Regions from separate parts of the Stenotrophomonas sp. 96582_Sma genome, predicted to be linked through region 2. Evidence: predicted binding sites of a transcription regulator. Region 2 holds the regulator's gene; the other holds the start of a gene.
What was found. The regulator HrcA, encoded in region 2, represses chaperone genes, less so after heat shock. The targets are predictions, from matches to a motif close to TTNGCACTCNNNNNNNNNGAGTGCNAA.
Positions count from the first base shown of each region.

Region 1: a site for HrcA is predicted at 2,414-2,440, ahead of ACZK2R_RS21110 (co-chaperone GroES). Genes of this name have one in related genera too.

Region 1 covers NZ_CM151122.1:4,497,833-4,505,791, forward strand. Annotated here, with positions in the region: gene ACZK2R_RS21100 (LysR substrate-binding domain-containing protein) at 1-260, shown strand, start outside; gene groL (chaperonin GroEL) at 349-1,998, opposite strand; gene ACZK2R_RS21110 (co-chaperone GroES) at 2,080-2,367, opposite strand; gene ACZK2R_RS21115 (endonuclease) at 2,725-4,515, shown strand; gene cutA (divalent-cation tolerance protein CutA) at 4,584-4,922, shown strand; gene ACZK2R_RS21125 (protein-disulfide reductase DsbD domain-containing protein) at 4,919-7,303, shown strand; gene ACZK2R_RS21130 (TlpA family protein disulfide reductase) at 7,300-7,863, shown strand.
Region 2 covers NZ_CM151122.1:1,813,738-1,821,696, forward strand. Annotated here, with positions in the region: gene ACZK2R_RS08525 (outer membrane protein assembly factor BamE) at 1-373, opposite strand, end outside; gene fur (ferric iron uptake transcriptional regulator) at 477-884, shown strand; gene ACZK2R_RS08535 (SGNH/GDSL hydrolase family protein) at 943-2,187, opposite strand; gene ACZK2R_RS08540 (LysR family transcriptional regulator) at 2,285-3,202, shown strand; gene recN (DNA repair protein RecN) at 3,324-4,985, opposite strand; gene hrcA (heat-inducible transcriptional repressor HrcA) at 5,101-6,165, shown strand; gene grpE (nucleotide exchange factor GrpE) at 6,229-6,744, shown strand; gene dnaK (molecular chaperone DnaK) at 6,927-7,959, shown strand, end outside.

The DNA.
Region 1 (7,959 bases), 2.3 Mb from region 2:
ACGACCTGTTGCTGATCCGCGCGGCGGTGGCCGGGCAAGGCATCGCCCTGGTGCGCGACATCCACGCGGCCGAAGAACTCGCCAATGGCCGGCTGCAGGTGGTGATCGACCAGCCCTGGCCACAGGCCTTCGCCTACTACGCGGTGACGCGTGCGGACGGCGAGGCCAACGCGGCGATACCTGCTTTCATGACCTGGTTGCATGCAGCATTGATGACGCCGCAGGAAGCAGGCACACACACCCTGCAGGACGCAGGATGAGCCGCTCGGAAAGCGATGCCGTTGCGGCCGGCCACAAAAAAACCCCGCCTTGCGGCGGGGTTTTTCATTGCGGGGCGAACGTGGGGACTTAGAAGTCCATGCCGCCCATGCCACCCATGCCGCCCATGCCACCGGCGCCACCCATGGCCGGCTCGTCCTTCTTCGGAGCTTCGGCAACCATGGCTTCGGTGGTGATCATCAGGCCAGCGATCGAAGCTGCGTTCTGCAGCGCCGAACGGGTCACCTTGGTCGGGTCCAGGATGCCGAACTGCAGCATGTCACCGAACTCGCCGGTGGCGGCGTTGTAGCCGAAGCTGCCGGTGCCTTCCTTGACCTTGTTGATGATGACCGACGGTTCTTCACCGGCGTTGGCCACGATTTCGCGCAACGGGGCTTCCATCGCGCGCAGGGCGATCTGGATGCCGTGGTTCTGGTCTTCGTTGGCACCCTTCAGGCCGGCCAGTGCGGTGACCGCACGGACCAGGGCCACGCCGCCGCCCGGGACCACGCCTTCTTCAACGGCTGCACGGGTAGCGTGCAGGGCGTCGTCGACGCGATCCTTCTTTTCCTTCATTTCGATTTCGGTCGAAGCACCGACCTTGATCACGGCAACGCCACCGGCCAGCTTGGCCACGCGTTCCTGCAGCTTCTCGCGGTCGTAATCCGAGGAGGTGTCCTGGATCTGGGTCTTGATCTGGCCGACGCGTGCGTCGACGGCAGCCTTGTCACCCACGCCATCGATGATGGTGGTGTTTTCCTTGGAGACCTGCACCTTCTTGGCGCGGCCCAGGTCCTTGATGGTGGCCTTTTCCAGCGACAGGCCCACTTCTTCGGAGATCACGGTGCCGCCGGTCAGCACGGCCATGTCTTCCAGCATCGCCTTGCGACGGTCGCCGAAGCCCGGAGCCTTGACGGCCACGACCTTGACGATGCCACGGATGGTGTTGACCACCAGGGTCGCCAGCGCTTCGCCTTCAACTTCTTCGGCAACGATCAGCAGCGGCTTGCCGGCCTTGGCGACGCCTTCCAGCACCGGCAGCAGGTCACGGACGTTGGAGATCTTCTTGTCGTGCAACAGGATGAACGGGTCATCCAGGTCAGCGGTCTGCGACTGCTGGTTGTTGATGAAGTACGGGGACAGGTAGCCGCGGTCGAACTGCATGCCCTTGACCACGTCCAGCTCGTTGTCCAGGCCCGAGCCTTCTTCAACGGTGATCACGCCTTCCTTGCCGACTTCCTTCATCGCGTCAGCGATGATCTGGCCGATCGACTCGTCCGAGTTGGCCGAGATGGTACCGACCTGGGCAATCGCCTTGTCGTCGGCGGTCGGCTTGGAGATGGTCTTCAGCTCGGCAACGGCGGCCACGACGGCCTTGTCGATACCACGCTTGAGGTCCATCGGGTTCATGCCGGCGGCAACGGCCTTGGCGCCTTCGCGGATCAGGGCCTGGGCCAGCACGGTGGCGGTGGTGGTGCCGTCGCCGGCGTCGTCGTTGGTGCGCGAAGCAACTTCCTTCACCATCTGCGCGCCCATGTTCTCGAACTTGTCAGCCAGTTCGATTTCCTTGGCGACGGACACGCCGTCCTTGGTGATGGTCGGCGCGCCGAAGCTCTTTTCCAGCACGACGTTGCGGCCCTTCGGGCCCAGGGTGGCCTTGACGGCATTGGCGAGAACGTTGACGCCGCGCACCATGCGCGAACGGGCGTCTTCACCGAAACGAATATCCTTGGCAGCCATTGCGATTACCTCGATGTTTGCACCGGGCCGGGCCCGGCGACGAAAGGGGATGTCTTACAGAAAAGCAGGTCGCGCCGAGGCTCAGCCGATGACGGCGAGCACGTCGTCTTCGCGCAGGACCTTGTACTCGACGCCTTCGCTCTTGTACGAGCTGCCGGCGTACTGGCCGTAGATGACCTTGTCGCCGACCTTCAGCGACGGCGCGCGCACGCTGCCGTTGTCCAGCGGCTTGCCCGGGCCGACGGCCACGACTTCACCCTTGGTGGACTTTTCCTTGGCCGAATCCGGAATGACGATGCCACCGGCGGAGATTTCGTCGGCTTCGATCGGCTTGACCACAACGCGGTCGTGCAGCGGCTTGATGCTCATGAGAGACCTCTTAAGTTATTGATTGGTCTGAAAAAGTCTGGCGATGTTAGCACTCACCCCAGGTGACTGCCAGCATTGCTCGCGAAAAAGCCCGATGGATCGGGAGCAGGACAGAGATGGAGCTGGCCCCGGACCTTTCAAGGCCGCTCGCGGAAAAAATTTCACTGCCCCGGGCCCACTCGATCTGCGCCCATGTGAAGGCCTGGATGCCGGTGCAACGCGGCAACCCTGTCTCTGGAATCCTCGACTTTTGGTGACTCGCGTCGCACTGTCAGATATCTGACGTTCATTTACGACAAAGTGTCACTGGATCGGCCTTAGGCTCGGCCGCGCATTCCCAATCACAAGGAGTAGTCGATGCGATTGCTGTCCCCGCTTGCCGCCGCCTGCCTGCTGGCGCTGGCCGCCGCGCCGGCCCAGGCCGAGGTCTTCATCAACGAACTGCACTACGACGACAGCACCGCCGCCGGTGACGTCGGCGAAGCCATCGAAGTGGTCGCTACCGCGGGCGAGGACCTGTCCGGCTACCGCCTCTATCTCTACAACGGCAGCAATCCTTCGGCCGCCACGGTCTACGCCAACAATCCGGTCCCGGCCGGCACCGCCGCGGGTTGCGGCAGCGCCACCCTGGCCGTGGTCAGCTACCCGACCAACGGCCTGCAGAACGGCCCGAACGACGGCATCGCCCTGGTCGATGCCAGCGGCAAGGTGGTCCAGTTCCTCAGCTACGAGGGCGCCATCACCGCCTCCGGTGGCCCTGCCGCCGGCATGACCAGCCAGAACATTCCGGTGGCCGAGACCAACAGCACGGCCCCGGGCACCTCGCTGCAGCTGACCGGCAGCGGCAGCCAGTACGCCCACTTCACCTGGGCCGAATCGGCCAAGCAGACGTTTGGCAGCTGCAACAACGGCCAGACCTTCAGCGGGGGTGGCACCCCGGGCCCGAACACGCCGCCGTCGGTCTCCACCACCACCCCGGCCCAGGGCAGCAGCACCTTCCCGGCCGCCGCCGACCTGGAAGTGGTGTTCAGCGAGACGGTGAACCTGGCCAGCGGCGCCTTCGCCCTGAGCTGCGGCACCTCCGGCAGCGTGCCGCTGACCTACCCGGCCAGCGGCCGCAGCGTGAAGCTGTCCACCAACACCGCGCTGGTGGCCGGTGAAGCCTGCCGCTTCGACATCCGCGCCGCGCGCATCACCGACCTGCAGGGCGCACACCCGGCCGCCGACAGCCGCATCGCCTTCACCGTGGCCAGCACCGGCGGCAATCCGGACCCGGGCAACCCGGGCGTGCCGGCCGGTTACTACTCCAAGGTCAATACCAGCAGCCCCAGCCAGCTACGCTGCTCGCTGCACGCCACCATCAAGGGCCACACCGCCTACCCGTACAGCGGCTCGGGCACCAGCACCTGGACCATCCTGGAAATCGCCGACGAGGATCCGAACAACAGCGGCAGGATCCTGGATGCGTACCGCAACCGCAGCTACGCCAAGGTGACCGACCGCGCCGGCAGCGGCGGCGGCCTGAAGTACAACCGCGAGCACACCTGGCCGAACTCGCTGGGCTTTGCCAGCACCACCGGCGACAAGGGCCTGCCGTACGCGCCGTACACCGACACCCACATGCTGTACCTGACCGACGCGCAGTGGAACGCCGACCGTGGCAACAAGCCATTCGGCAAGTGCGACGCCAACTGCGGCGAACGCGCCACCGAGGCCAACAACGGCCAGGGCGGCGGCAGCGGCGGCTACCCGGGCAACTCCAACTGGGTGCGCACGCCGGACGGCAACACCGGCACCTTCGAGGTGTGGGGCAAGCGCAAGGGCGACATGGCGCGTGCGGTGATGTACATGGCGATCCGCTACGAGGGCGGCAAGGATGCGGCCACCGGCCAGTCCGAGCCGGACCTGGAGCTGACCGACGACCGCAGCAGGATCGTCAAGACCAGCAGTTCGCCGGCCTACATGGGCCTGCTCTCGACGCTGATCGACTGGCACCTGTCCGATCCGCCGGATGATGCCGAGCGTGCCCGCAACGACGTGATCTACAGCTTCCAGGGCAACCGCAACCCGTTCATCGACCACCCCGAGTGGGCGACCCCTGGCCTGTTCACCTCGGCCAAGCCGGCCTCCTGCCAGCTGGCCAACTGACCGCGCAACGCAGCGGTCCACTGCCGCCGCCGGGCCCTGACCCGGCGGCGGCCCTATACTCGACGGTCATGTCGACCATCGATCCCGTCCTGCTGCTGTTGACCACCTGCCCGGACCGGGCCAGTGCCGAGCGCATCGCGCACGCGCTTGTTGGCGAGCGCCTGGCCGCGTGCGTCACACGGCTGGAGGGCGCGCAGTCGACCTACCGCTGGCAGGGCGAGGTCACTACCGACACCGAACTGCAGCTGCTGGTGAAGACCACCGCGAGCCGCGTCGATGACGCAATCGCCCGGATCGTCGAACTGCATCCGTATGAACTCCCGGAGTGCATCGCGGTCGAAACCCGGGCCGGCCTGCCGGCGTATCTGGACTGGATCCGGGCACAGACCCGGGAGGACACTGATTGAAGACTTTGTTTGCGCGTGGCGCCGCCCTGTGCGCCCTGTTGTGGCTCTCGCTGCCGGCCTTCGCGCTGGATGAGAAGGACCTGCTGCCGGTGGACCAGGCGTTCGCGCTGACAGCGACCGCCCCCGAACGCGGCCAGGTGCAGCTGCAGTTCAAGATCGCGCCGGGCTACTACCTGTATCGCCACCGCACCAGCGTCAAGGCGGATCCGGCCTTCAATGCCGGCGCGCTGCAGATGCCCAAGGGCGACAAGCACCACGACGATTTCTTCGGCGAAGTCGAAACCTATCGCGAACGCCTGCAGGCCACCCTGCCCGGCACGCCGACCGACGCCGCCGGCACCATCAGCCTGGAAGTGCGTTACCAGGGCTGCGCCGATGCCGGTGTCTGCTACCCGCCGCAGAAGCGCGTGGTGCAGGTCACCCTGCCGGGCGCCGGTGCGGCGGCCGCGGTGCCTGCCGCGCGTGCCGGTGCCGCAAGCCCGTTCAACAACCCGCTGGCCGGTGCCGGCAACAGCGGTGGCCTGCGCCTGCCGGGCGCGGCCAGCAACAGCCAGGCGCTGCCGCTGCCGTCGGAGCAGGCGTTCGGCTTCGACGCCATCGCCAGCGACGGCAATACCCTGCTGCTGCGCTTCAGCCCGGCGCCGGGCTACTACCTGTATCGCGACCGCACTTCGGTGAAGCTGGACGGCAGCACCGGGGTGCTGGCCGACAAGCTGCGCTGGCCTGCCGCACAGTCGCATCGCGACGAACACTTCGGCGATGTCTCGGTGTACTTCAACCAGGTGGAAGTGCCGCTGCCGCTGCGCCGCTCCATCGCCGATGCGGTCGACAGCACTCTGGTGGTGACCTTCCAGGGTTGCCAGACCGATGGCATCTGCTACCCGCCGATGACCCGCCGGGTGAAGCTGTCCATTCCGGCCGGCAAGGTCAGCAGCAGTGCCGACCAGGCGCCACCGCGCAATGAGGTGATCAGCCCGCTGCCTGCTGCCAGCGGCGCACCACGCGAAGCCGCCAACGGCGCGCCGCTGCGCCTGCTGCCAACCGTGCCCAATACGGATGCAACGGCCCCTGCTGCAGCAGGTGACGGCACCGCCAGCCGTGAGTTCGCCGCCGATGCACAGGGCGACAACGCGCTGCGCACGCGACCGCCGGTGACCACGCCGAATCCGGACCGTTCGTTCGTATGGGTCCTGCTGCTGGCCCTTGCCGGTGGCCTGGTACTGAACCTGATGCCCTGCGTGCTGCCGATCCTGTCGCTGAAGGTCCTGAGCCTGGCGCAGAGCGGCGAAAGCCCGCAGCGCGCGCGCAGCCATGCCCTCTGGTACACGCTGGGCGTACTGGTCGCGTTCGCGGTGATCGGTGCGTTGATGGTTGGCCTGCGCGCGATCGGCAACGCCGTCGGCATCGGCTTCCAGCTGCAGCACCCGGGCGTGGTGGCGGCGCTGGCCTACATCATGTTCGCGGTGGGCCTGAGCCTGTCCGGCGTGTTCACACTGGGCGGCGGCATTGGCAACCTCGGCCAGTCGCTGGCCAGCCGCAGTGGCCCGGCCGGTGATTTCTTCACCGGTGCGCTGGCCTGCGTGGTCGGCAGTGCCTGCGTCGGCCCGTTCATGGGCGGCGCGATTGCCTACGCGTTCATTGCCCCGCCGCTGAAGGCGATGACCGTGTTCCTGTTCCTCGGCCTGGGCCTGGCGCTGCCGTTCCTGCTGATCGGCTTCGTGCCGGCGCTGGCGCGCCGCCTGCCCAAGCCGGGCCCGTGGATGGAAACGCTCAAGCACGTGCTGGCCTTCCCGATGTATGCCACCGTGCTGTGGCTGCTGTGGGTGCTGGGCAAGCAGCGCGGCGTGGACGGCATGGCGCTGGTACTGGGTGGCCTGCTGCTGCTGGCCTTCGGTCTGTGGCTGTTTGAACGCAACCGCTGGACCGGCTCGCGCGCCGTCACCCTACTCGGCGTGCTGCTGGCGATCGGTGCACTGGTTCCGGCCTGGGGCGTGACCCAGCTGGCAGCGCCGGCGCGTGCCGCACAGGCGGCCACTGACAACGTGGTCGAATACTCGCCGCAGCTGCTGGATCGCCTGCGCGCCGACAACCGCGTGGTGTTCGTGAACATGACCGCCGACTGGTGCGTGAGCTGCAAGGCCAACGAGCGCGCCGTGCTGTCGCGCCCAGAGTTCAAGGAACTGCTGAAGCGCACCAACGCGGTGTACATGCGCGGTGACTACACCAACGTCGATCCGCAGATCACCACGTTCCTGGAAGAGCACAAGGCCGTGGGCGTGCCGCTGTACGTGGTGTACGGCCCCGGCGCACCGCCGACCGTGCTGCCGACCCTGCTGACCCAGGCGGTGGTCGAGGAAGCGCTGCTGCGCACCGCACGATGAAGTGGCAACGGCCAGCGCTGCTGTGGACAGCGGTGCTGGCCGCCGGCCTCGGCCTGTGGGCCGGGCATCGATTGGCTCCCGCGCCGGCTGCGCCTGAGGCCATGCCAGCGGCGCCTGCGGTGGCGACGGTGGCACCCGCCCTGCAGGTCGGCGACAGCCTGCCCGCGCTGTCGCTGCCCGATCTTGAAGGCCAACCGCTGGACCTGCGCCAGCACGCTGCCGGCCGCCCGCTGCTGATCAACGTCTGGGCCAGCTGGTGTGCCCCCTGCGTGGAAGAGATGCCGGAGCTGGCACGCTTTGCCCATACCCAGGGCGATAACGGTGTGCAGGTTCTTGGCCTGGCGCTGGATACGCCGGAAGACGTGCGCGGTTTCCTGCAGCGGGTACCGGTGGATTACCCGATCGTGATCGAGACACCCGGGCCACGCGATGCCAGCGTGCAGCTGGGCAATACGCAGGGCCTGCTGCCCTACAGCGTGCTGTTCGATGCACAGGGCCGGCTGGTGAAGGCGAAGCTGGGGCCGTTCGCCCACGGCGAGATCGACAGCTGGGTGAAGTGAGGGTGTTTTTTGCAGGGCTTGCAGCCCTGCACCCTGCTCAATGCAACGGCAACAGCCAAAGCCAAAGCGGGCATTCCGTGGGATGGCGGGGCGGTG
Region 2 (7,959 bases):
TGTCCTTCGGCAGATTGCGGCCGAACTGGCGCACGGTCTGCTGGGCCAGGGCCTTGTCGTTACCCGGGAAGTAATCGCCTTCCCAGCGGGTCACGTTGTCATTGTCGAAGAACACGGTGAAGTTCTTCACCTCGGTACGGCCCAGGCGGTTCACGCGCTGGCTGGAGGTGTAGTCCCAGCGCTGGGCGTGGAACGGGTCCGGAATGGACGGGGTGCCCAGCAGCGCAGTGACCTGCTGCTTGCTCTGCCCGACCTGCAGCTTGGCCACGGCATCTTCCCGGATCAGGTTGCCCTGATAGATGGGTTGCTTGTAGATGATGCCGCACCCGGTGGTGGACAGGGCGACGGCGGCGACCAACAGGAGATTGCGCATCGGGACTGGCGGTTGGGGAAATCAAACCGATGATACACTCCCGGCGTGCCACCGCGACCCAATCCGAGGCAGCTGGCGCTAAATCGCCAATGAACGGAGACCTATGGAAACCCACGACCTGCGAAAAGTCGGCCTGAAGGTGACCCATCCACGGATGCGGATCCTGGCGCTGCTTGAACAGCGCAATGCCCAGCACCACATGACCGCCGAAGACATCTACCGCCAGCTGCTCGAGCATGGCGACGAGATCGGCCTGGCGACGGTCTACCGGGTGCTGACCCAGTTCGAGGCCGCCGGCCTCGTGCTCAAGCACAATTTCGAAGGCGGCCAGGCCGTCTACGAGCTGGACCGTGGCGGCCACCACGACCATATGGTCGACGTGGACAGCGGCAAGATCATCGAGTTCGAAAGCCACGAGATCGAGGAGCTGCAGCGCAAGATCGCGGCCGACCACGGCTACGAGCTGGAAGAGCATTCGCTGGTGCTGTACGTGCGCAAGAAGCGCAAGTAAGCCGTTCGGGCCAGCTGGATGCGACGAAACCCCGGGCCTGCCCGGGGTTTTTCGTTGCTTACGGCAGATCCACGCCATGCGGGAGGGGCCCCATCAACACCTCCATATCCACCGACTCGGCCATGGCCCGGTTGCCCGCATCGCCCGGGTGCAGGTGATCGCCGGAGTCGTAGGCGGCGGCCATCCGTGACGGATCGGCCGGGTCGCGCAGCGCCGGATCCAGGTCGATCACTGCATCGAACGGGCTGTCGCTGCGCAGCCAGGCATTGAGCTGCTGGCGCAGGGCCTCCTTGTCCGGCTGGTAGTAGTCGTCCAGCGGCGTGCCGGGCAGGGCGCCGGCGAACGGCGTCAGGGTGGCGCCGAGGATGCGTAGACCCCGCCGATGGGCCTGCTCGGCCAGGGTGCGATACCCCGCCTGCAGTTCGGCCAGCGTGGGCCGGGCCTGGTTCCGGGCGAAGGCGGTGCCGGGCCAGCTGATGTCATTGATGCCGATCAGCACGACTACGCTGACCACGCCTGGTTGATCCAGCACGTCACGCCGGAAGCGGGCCAGGGCGGATTCGCCCATGCCATCGCGCAGCAGCCGCCCCCCGGAAATACCGGCGTTGACCACGGCAACGCCCCGCGGTGCCAGACGCGCCGCCAGATGGTCGGTCCAGCGCTGGTCCTGATCGAGGCTGGCGGTGGCGCCATCGGTAATCGAGTCGCCGATCACCACCACGCTGCGTGCGCTGGCAGCGGCCTCGACCTCGATGCCGGCCAGGAACAGGCGGGCAGTGGTGCTGCTGGCCCCGCTCAGAGCTTGGGTCAGGCTCTGGTCGCCGGGCGCAATCCAACTGGTCTGCCTGCCCTCCCAATGGAACGTCTGTACCGGCATCGGTTCCGGCACAAAGACACTGATCTGCAACGCCTGGCGATCATCCGTGGCCAGTGGCAGCGGATCGCTCAGCCGTTCCTGACCGGGCTCGATCGATACGCCGGGCTGGCCGTCGAAACTGAGCGGCTGCGGGGTGACACCGGCGTGTGCGGCCACGCTGGCCGCCCCGATCCGCAGCGGCTGGGTGCCGTAGGCATTGCTCAGCCGCACCCGCAGCCGGGGCCCGCCCAGGCTGATGCGCGCGGTCTGGCGGAAGGTCTGGTCCTGCAGCGTGGCCGGGACCAGGGTCGGGAACAGGAAATCGGCGCCCCAGACCGGTTGCGGACTAGCCTGCCAGCTGGCGACCCAGTGCGGGGCCGGGGCGGCACTGGCTGCGCTGGAGAGGGCGATCAAGGCGGTCGCGGTGAGCTGGCTGAGGCGGTTCATCGGGCAATCCCGGGAGGAGGGAGGGCCATGGTGATTCTCCGTCGATCTGTGAACTAGACTGCGCATGGATAATCATCTGTGAACTGGATTCATCGCCATGGCGCGACCCGACATCAACCGATCCGGCGAACTGGAAGTGTTCGTGCGGGTGATCGAGACCGGTGGCTTCTCCGCCGCGGCCCGTACCCTGGACATGACGCCGTCGGCAGTCAGCAAGCTGGTAGCCCGGCTGGAGCAACGGCTGGGTACGCGCCTGCTGCAGCGCTCCACCCGCCAGCTGCAGCTGACCCCGGAAGGCTGCGCATTCTACGAGCGCGGCCTGCGCGTGCTGGCCGACCTGGAGGAGGCCGAGCGCTGTGCCAGCGCCCATGCCGAGCCGCGCGGACGCCTGCGGGTCAATTCCAACGTGCCGTTCGGCCAGCATTTCCTGTTGCCGCTGCTGCCGGCATTCCTGGAGCGCAATCCGCAGGTGGGGGTGGATCTGACCTTGAACGACGAGGTGATCGACCTGCTTGAGCAGCGCACCGACGTGGCGGTGCGGGCCGGCCCGCTGAAGAGTTCCAGCCTGGTGGCGCGACGGCTGGGTGCGACGCGGATGATGATCGTGGCCGCGCCAGCCTACGCGCAGCGGCATGGACTGCCGCGCAACGCTGAGGAGCTGATGTCGCACAACCGTCTGGACATCGGCCATGCGCGTGCGATGCAGGGCTGGCCGCTGCTGCAGGACGGTCGCGAGCGCATGCTGCTGCCCAGTGGCAATGCCCGCGCCAGCAACGGCAACGCGCTGCGGCAGCTGGTGCTGGGCGGGTTGGGCATGGCGCGGCTGGCGACCTACCAGGTGCAGGAGGACATCGCCGCTGGACGCCTGTTGCCGGTGCTGGAGGAGGCCAACCCCGGTGACCTGGAAGAGGTGCACGCGGTGTTCCTGGGGCAGGGCGGCTACCTGCCGCTGAGGGTGCGTGCGTTCCTCGATTTCCTGGTGGAAACGGTGGATCTGGCGCGGCCACGGGGGTAGTGCCGGCCGCTGGCCGGCAACCTCATGATCTTCGTTCACCTGTGTTGCGTTGCCGGCCAGCGGCCGGCACTACCTCGCGCGTTGTAGATCCACGCCATGCGTGGATAACCGCGAACAGGCCTCAGACCTGCAGCAGCTTGCGTGCGGCGGCGCGCGCTTCCTTGCTCACTTCCACGCCGCCCAGCATGCGCGCCAGTTCTTCCTCGCGTGCCTTGCTGTCCAGCTTTTCCACCGCGCTCTGGGTCATGCCTTCCACCGGGGCCTTGCTGACCCGGTAATGCGCGTGGCCCTTGGAGGCGACCTGCGGCAGGTGGGTCACGCACAGCACTTGGCGCTTCTCGCCAAGGGCGCGCAGCTTCTGGCCGACGATGTCCGCCACCGCGCCGCCGATGCCGGAGTCGACTTCGTCGAACACCATGGTCGGTACTGCATCCAGGTCCAGCGCGGCCACTTCGATGGCCAGCGAAATGCGCGACAGTTCACCGCCCGAGGCCACCTTGCGCAGGGCGCGCGGCGGCTGGCCGGCGTTGGCCGCCACCAGGAACTCCACGCGTTCGGCACCCTGCGGATCGGGCTTGCCAGTGTCCTGTGGCTCCAGCTCGATCAGGAACTGGCCGCCGCCCATGCCGAGCTCGGCGATGATGCCGGTGGTGGTGGCCGACAGTTCGGCAGCGGCGCTGCGACGGCTGACGGTCAGCACCTCGGCCTGTACGCGCCAGGCCGCAGCGGCCTTGTCGATTTCGCCGGCCAGGCGCTGCAGGCGTTCGTCGGCGCCGCGCAGCTGTTCGACTTCGGCATGCATGCGCTCGCGCTGCGCGCCCAGCTCGTCCATCGGCACGCGGTGCTTGCGGGCCAGGTCGTGCAGGCGGCCGAGACGACGCTCGTTCTCCTCGAACTGCTCCGGGTCGGCGTCGAGGTCGTCATGCACGCGGTCCAGCAGCGACAGGGCTTCGTGCAGCTGGATCGAGGCGTTCTCGATCAGGCCGTCCACCTCGCCCAGGCGCGGGTCGTGTTCGATCAGGCGCGACAGCTCGTGGCGCACCTGCTGCAGCAGGTCCAGCGCGGAACTGCCGTCGTCGCCATTGAGCTGGTTGCTGGCCGCCTGGCAGGCGCTCAGCAGGGCGCTGGCGTGGGCCTGGCGGCGGTGGCTGGCACCGAGTGCGACGATCGACTCCGGTTCCAGATCTTCGCGGTCCAGTTCGCGCAGCTGGTGCTCCAGGAAGCCGATCCGGTCACTGACGTCGCCCTGTTGCGACAGCGCCAGCGATTCATGGACCAGAGCCTGCCAGGCCGCGGCGGCGCGGCGCACCTGGCGGCGCTCGTTCTCGTTGCCGGCATAGGCATCCAGCAGGGCCAGCTGCGACGGGCGCGTCAGCAGGGCCTGCTGTTCGTGCTGGCCGTGGATCTCCACCAGCAGCGAGGCCAGGTCGCCCAGCTGGGCCAGGGTCACCGGACGGCCATTGATCCACGCCCGGGAACCGCCATCGGCACGGATCACACGGCGCAGCTGGCATTGTTCCTCGTCGTCCAGCTCGTTGTCGGCCAGCCACTGGCGCGCGGCCTGCAGCTGGTCCAGCGCGAACTCGGCGGAAAGTTCGGCGCGCGCAGCGCCGTGGCGGACCACGCCACTGTCGGCGCGCAGGCCGGACAGGAAGCCCAGCGCGTCGACCATCAGCGACTTGCCGGCGCCGGTCTCGCCTGAAACCACGGTCATGCCTGGCCCGAACTCCAGTTCGGTGGCGCGGACGACGGCAAAATCCTTGATCGAAAGATGTCTGAGCATGGGTAAGGGGGTATCAGCAGCCGCGCAACGCTAGCACGCGGGCGAGGGAGGTCCAATGACTTGCCAAGGTGATGCGCCGCCATTATCTAGTGTCCGTGTCTCACAGGTTGATTCCATGCACGGTTCTCCCGACCAGCTTGCCCCGCGTGCGCGCCATCTGCTGCGCACGCTGATTGCGCGTTACATCCAGGACGGTGAGCCGGTCGGCTCGCAGACGCTGGCGCGTGTGGCTGGCCTGGAGGTCAGCCCGGCCACCATCCGCAACATCCTCGGCGACCTTGAAGACCTGGGGCTGCTGGCGTCGCCGCATACCTCGGCCGGGCGCATCCCGACCGCGCATGGCTACCGGGTGTTCGTCGACAGCCTGCTGCAGATGCAGCCGCCGGGCGAGGGCGAGCTGGCCCGTCTGCGTCAGGAGCTGGCCAGCGGCGGCAGCACCCAGGCCCTGCTCGGCAGCGCCTCGGAGCTGCTGTCGGCGATGAGCCACTTCGTCGGCGTGGTCAGCGCCCCGCGGCGCGAGCAGTTCGCCTTCCGCCAGATCGATTTCGTGGCGCTGGACGGGCGCCGGGTGCTGGCGATCCTGGTGTTTGCCGACAACGAGGTGCAGAACCGGGTCATCGAGACCCGCCAGGACTTCGCGCCAGGCCAGCTGGAGCAGGTCGCCAACTACCTCAATGCCCATTTCGCCGGCCTGCCGATGGCCGAGATCCGCACCCGCCTGCTGCTGGAGCTGCGCGATGCCCGTTCCGAGCTGGAGCAGCTGCTGGCGCACAGCATCGAACTGGCCGAGCAGGCCCTGCAGCCGGCCGCCGACGACATGCTGGTGGCCGGCCAGACCCGCCTGATGGGGGTGCAGGACCTGTCCGACCTGGAGCGCCTGCGCGAACTGTTCGAGCTGTTCTCCAGCAAGCGCGAGATCCTGCAGCTGCTGGAGCGCACCATCCAGGCCCCGGGGGTGCGCATCTTCATTGGCGAGGAGACCGGGATGATGCCGCTGCAGGGGGTCTCGCTGGTCACCGCCCCGTACACCGCCAATGGCCAGGTACTGGGCGTGCTGGGCGTGATCGGCCCCAAGCGGATGGCCTACGACCGCATGATTCCGCTGGTCCAGGCCACTGCCGATGTGCTCGGCGCGGCCTTTTCACCGGCCGGGCGCACTCCCGGAACATCCGACGCTTGAAACGCAGCATCCCGCCCACACTAGGGTGGGTGGAGGCGGAGACTGACCGCCAGGGACCCAGACATGAACCACGAACATCCAGATATCGAATCCCAGCAGACTGCCGCCGATGCGGCCGCCGCCGCCGGCGTCAACGACGAAGTGGAGCGCCTGCGCGCCGAAGTCGAGCAGATCAAGGCCGATGCGCTGCGTGAGCGCGCCGACCTCGAGAACCAGCGCAAGCGTGTTGCCCGTGACATTGAGCAGGCCCGCAAGTTCGCCAACGAGAAGCTGCTTGGCGAGCTGCTGCCGGTATTCGACAGCCTGGATGCCGGCCTGAAGGCCGCCGGCGACGACCCGCATCCGCTGCGCGAAGGCCTGGAGCTGACCTACAAGCAGCTGCTGAAGGTCGCTGCCGACAACGGCCTGGTCCTGCTGGACCCGATCGGCCAGCCGTTCAACCCGGAACACCACCAGGCGATCAGCCAGGTGCCGACCCCGGGCGCCGCCCCGGGCAGCGTGGTGACCGTGTTCCAGAAGGGCTACCTGCTCAACGAGCGCCTGCTGCGGCCGGCGCTGGTGGTGGTGGCCGCCGATTGATCGGCCGGGCCGGGCCATGCCCGGTCCCGGTCGTGCCAGGCCATGCCTGGCAAGGTTTTCCAGGCGCTGAACACAGCGTTCGGGAGGTGGCTTGAATGTTCCACGAGCCCCCCCCACATCGTATTCATCCACCGGCCGAGCGGCCGGACTGACCCCAACAAGCATCCTCAGGAGTCTCCCCCATGGGCAAGATCATTGGTATCGACCTCGGCACCACCAACTCGTGCGTGGCGATCATGGACGGCGGCAAGGCCCGCGTCATCGAGAATTCGGAAGGCGATCGCACCACCCCGTCGATCGTCGCCTACACCAAGGACGGCGAAGTCCTGGTCGGCGCCTCGGCCAAGCGCCAGGCCGTCACCAACCCGAAGAACACCTTCTACGCGGTGAAGCGCCTGATCGGCCGCAAGTTCACCGACGCCGAAGTGCAGAAGGACATCGCGCACGTCCCGTACGGCATCCTGGCCCATGACAATGGCGACGCCTGGGTGTCGACCAGCGACGGCAAGAAGATGGCCCCGCAGGAAATCTCGGCCAAGGTGCTGGAAAAGATGAAGAAGACCGCCGAGGACTTCCTCGGTGAGAAGGTCACCGAAGCGGTCATCACCGTGCCGGCCTACTTCAACGACAGCCAGCGCCAGGCGACCAAGGACGCCGGCCGCATTGCGGGCCTGGACGTCAAGCGCATCATCAACGAGCCGACTGCGGCTGCGCTGGCCTATGGCCTGGACAAGGGTGACAACAAGGATCGCAAGATCGTGGTGTACGACCTGGGCGGCGGCACCTTCGACGTCTCGGTGATCGAGATCGCCAACGTCGACGGCGAGAAGCAGTTCGAAGTGCTGGCCACCAACGGCGACACCTTCCTGGGCGGCGAAGACTTCGACAACCGCGTCATCGAGTACCTGGTTGAAGAGTTCAACAAGGACCAGGGCATCGACCTGCGCAAGGATCCGCTGGCCCTGCAGCGCCTGAAGGACGCCGCCGAGCGCGCCAAGATCGAGCTGTCCAGCGCCCAGCAGACCGAAGTGAACCTGCCGTACGTCACCGCTGACGCCTCGGGTCCGAAGCACCTGAACATCAAGCTGACCCGCGCCAAGCTGGAAGCGCTGGTGGAAGACCTGATCAAGAAGTCGATCGAGCCGTGCCGCGTTGCCCTGAACGATGCCGGCCTGCGTTCGAGCGACATCAGCGAAGTGATCCTGGTCGGTGGCC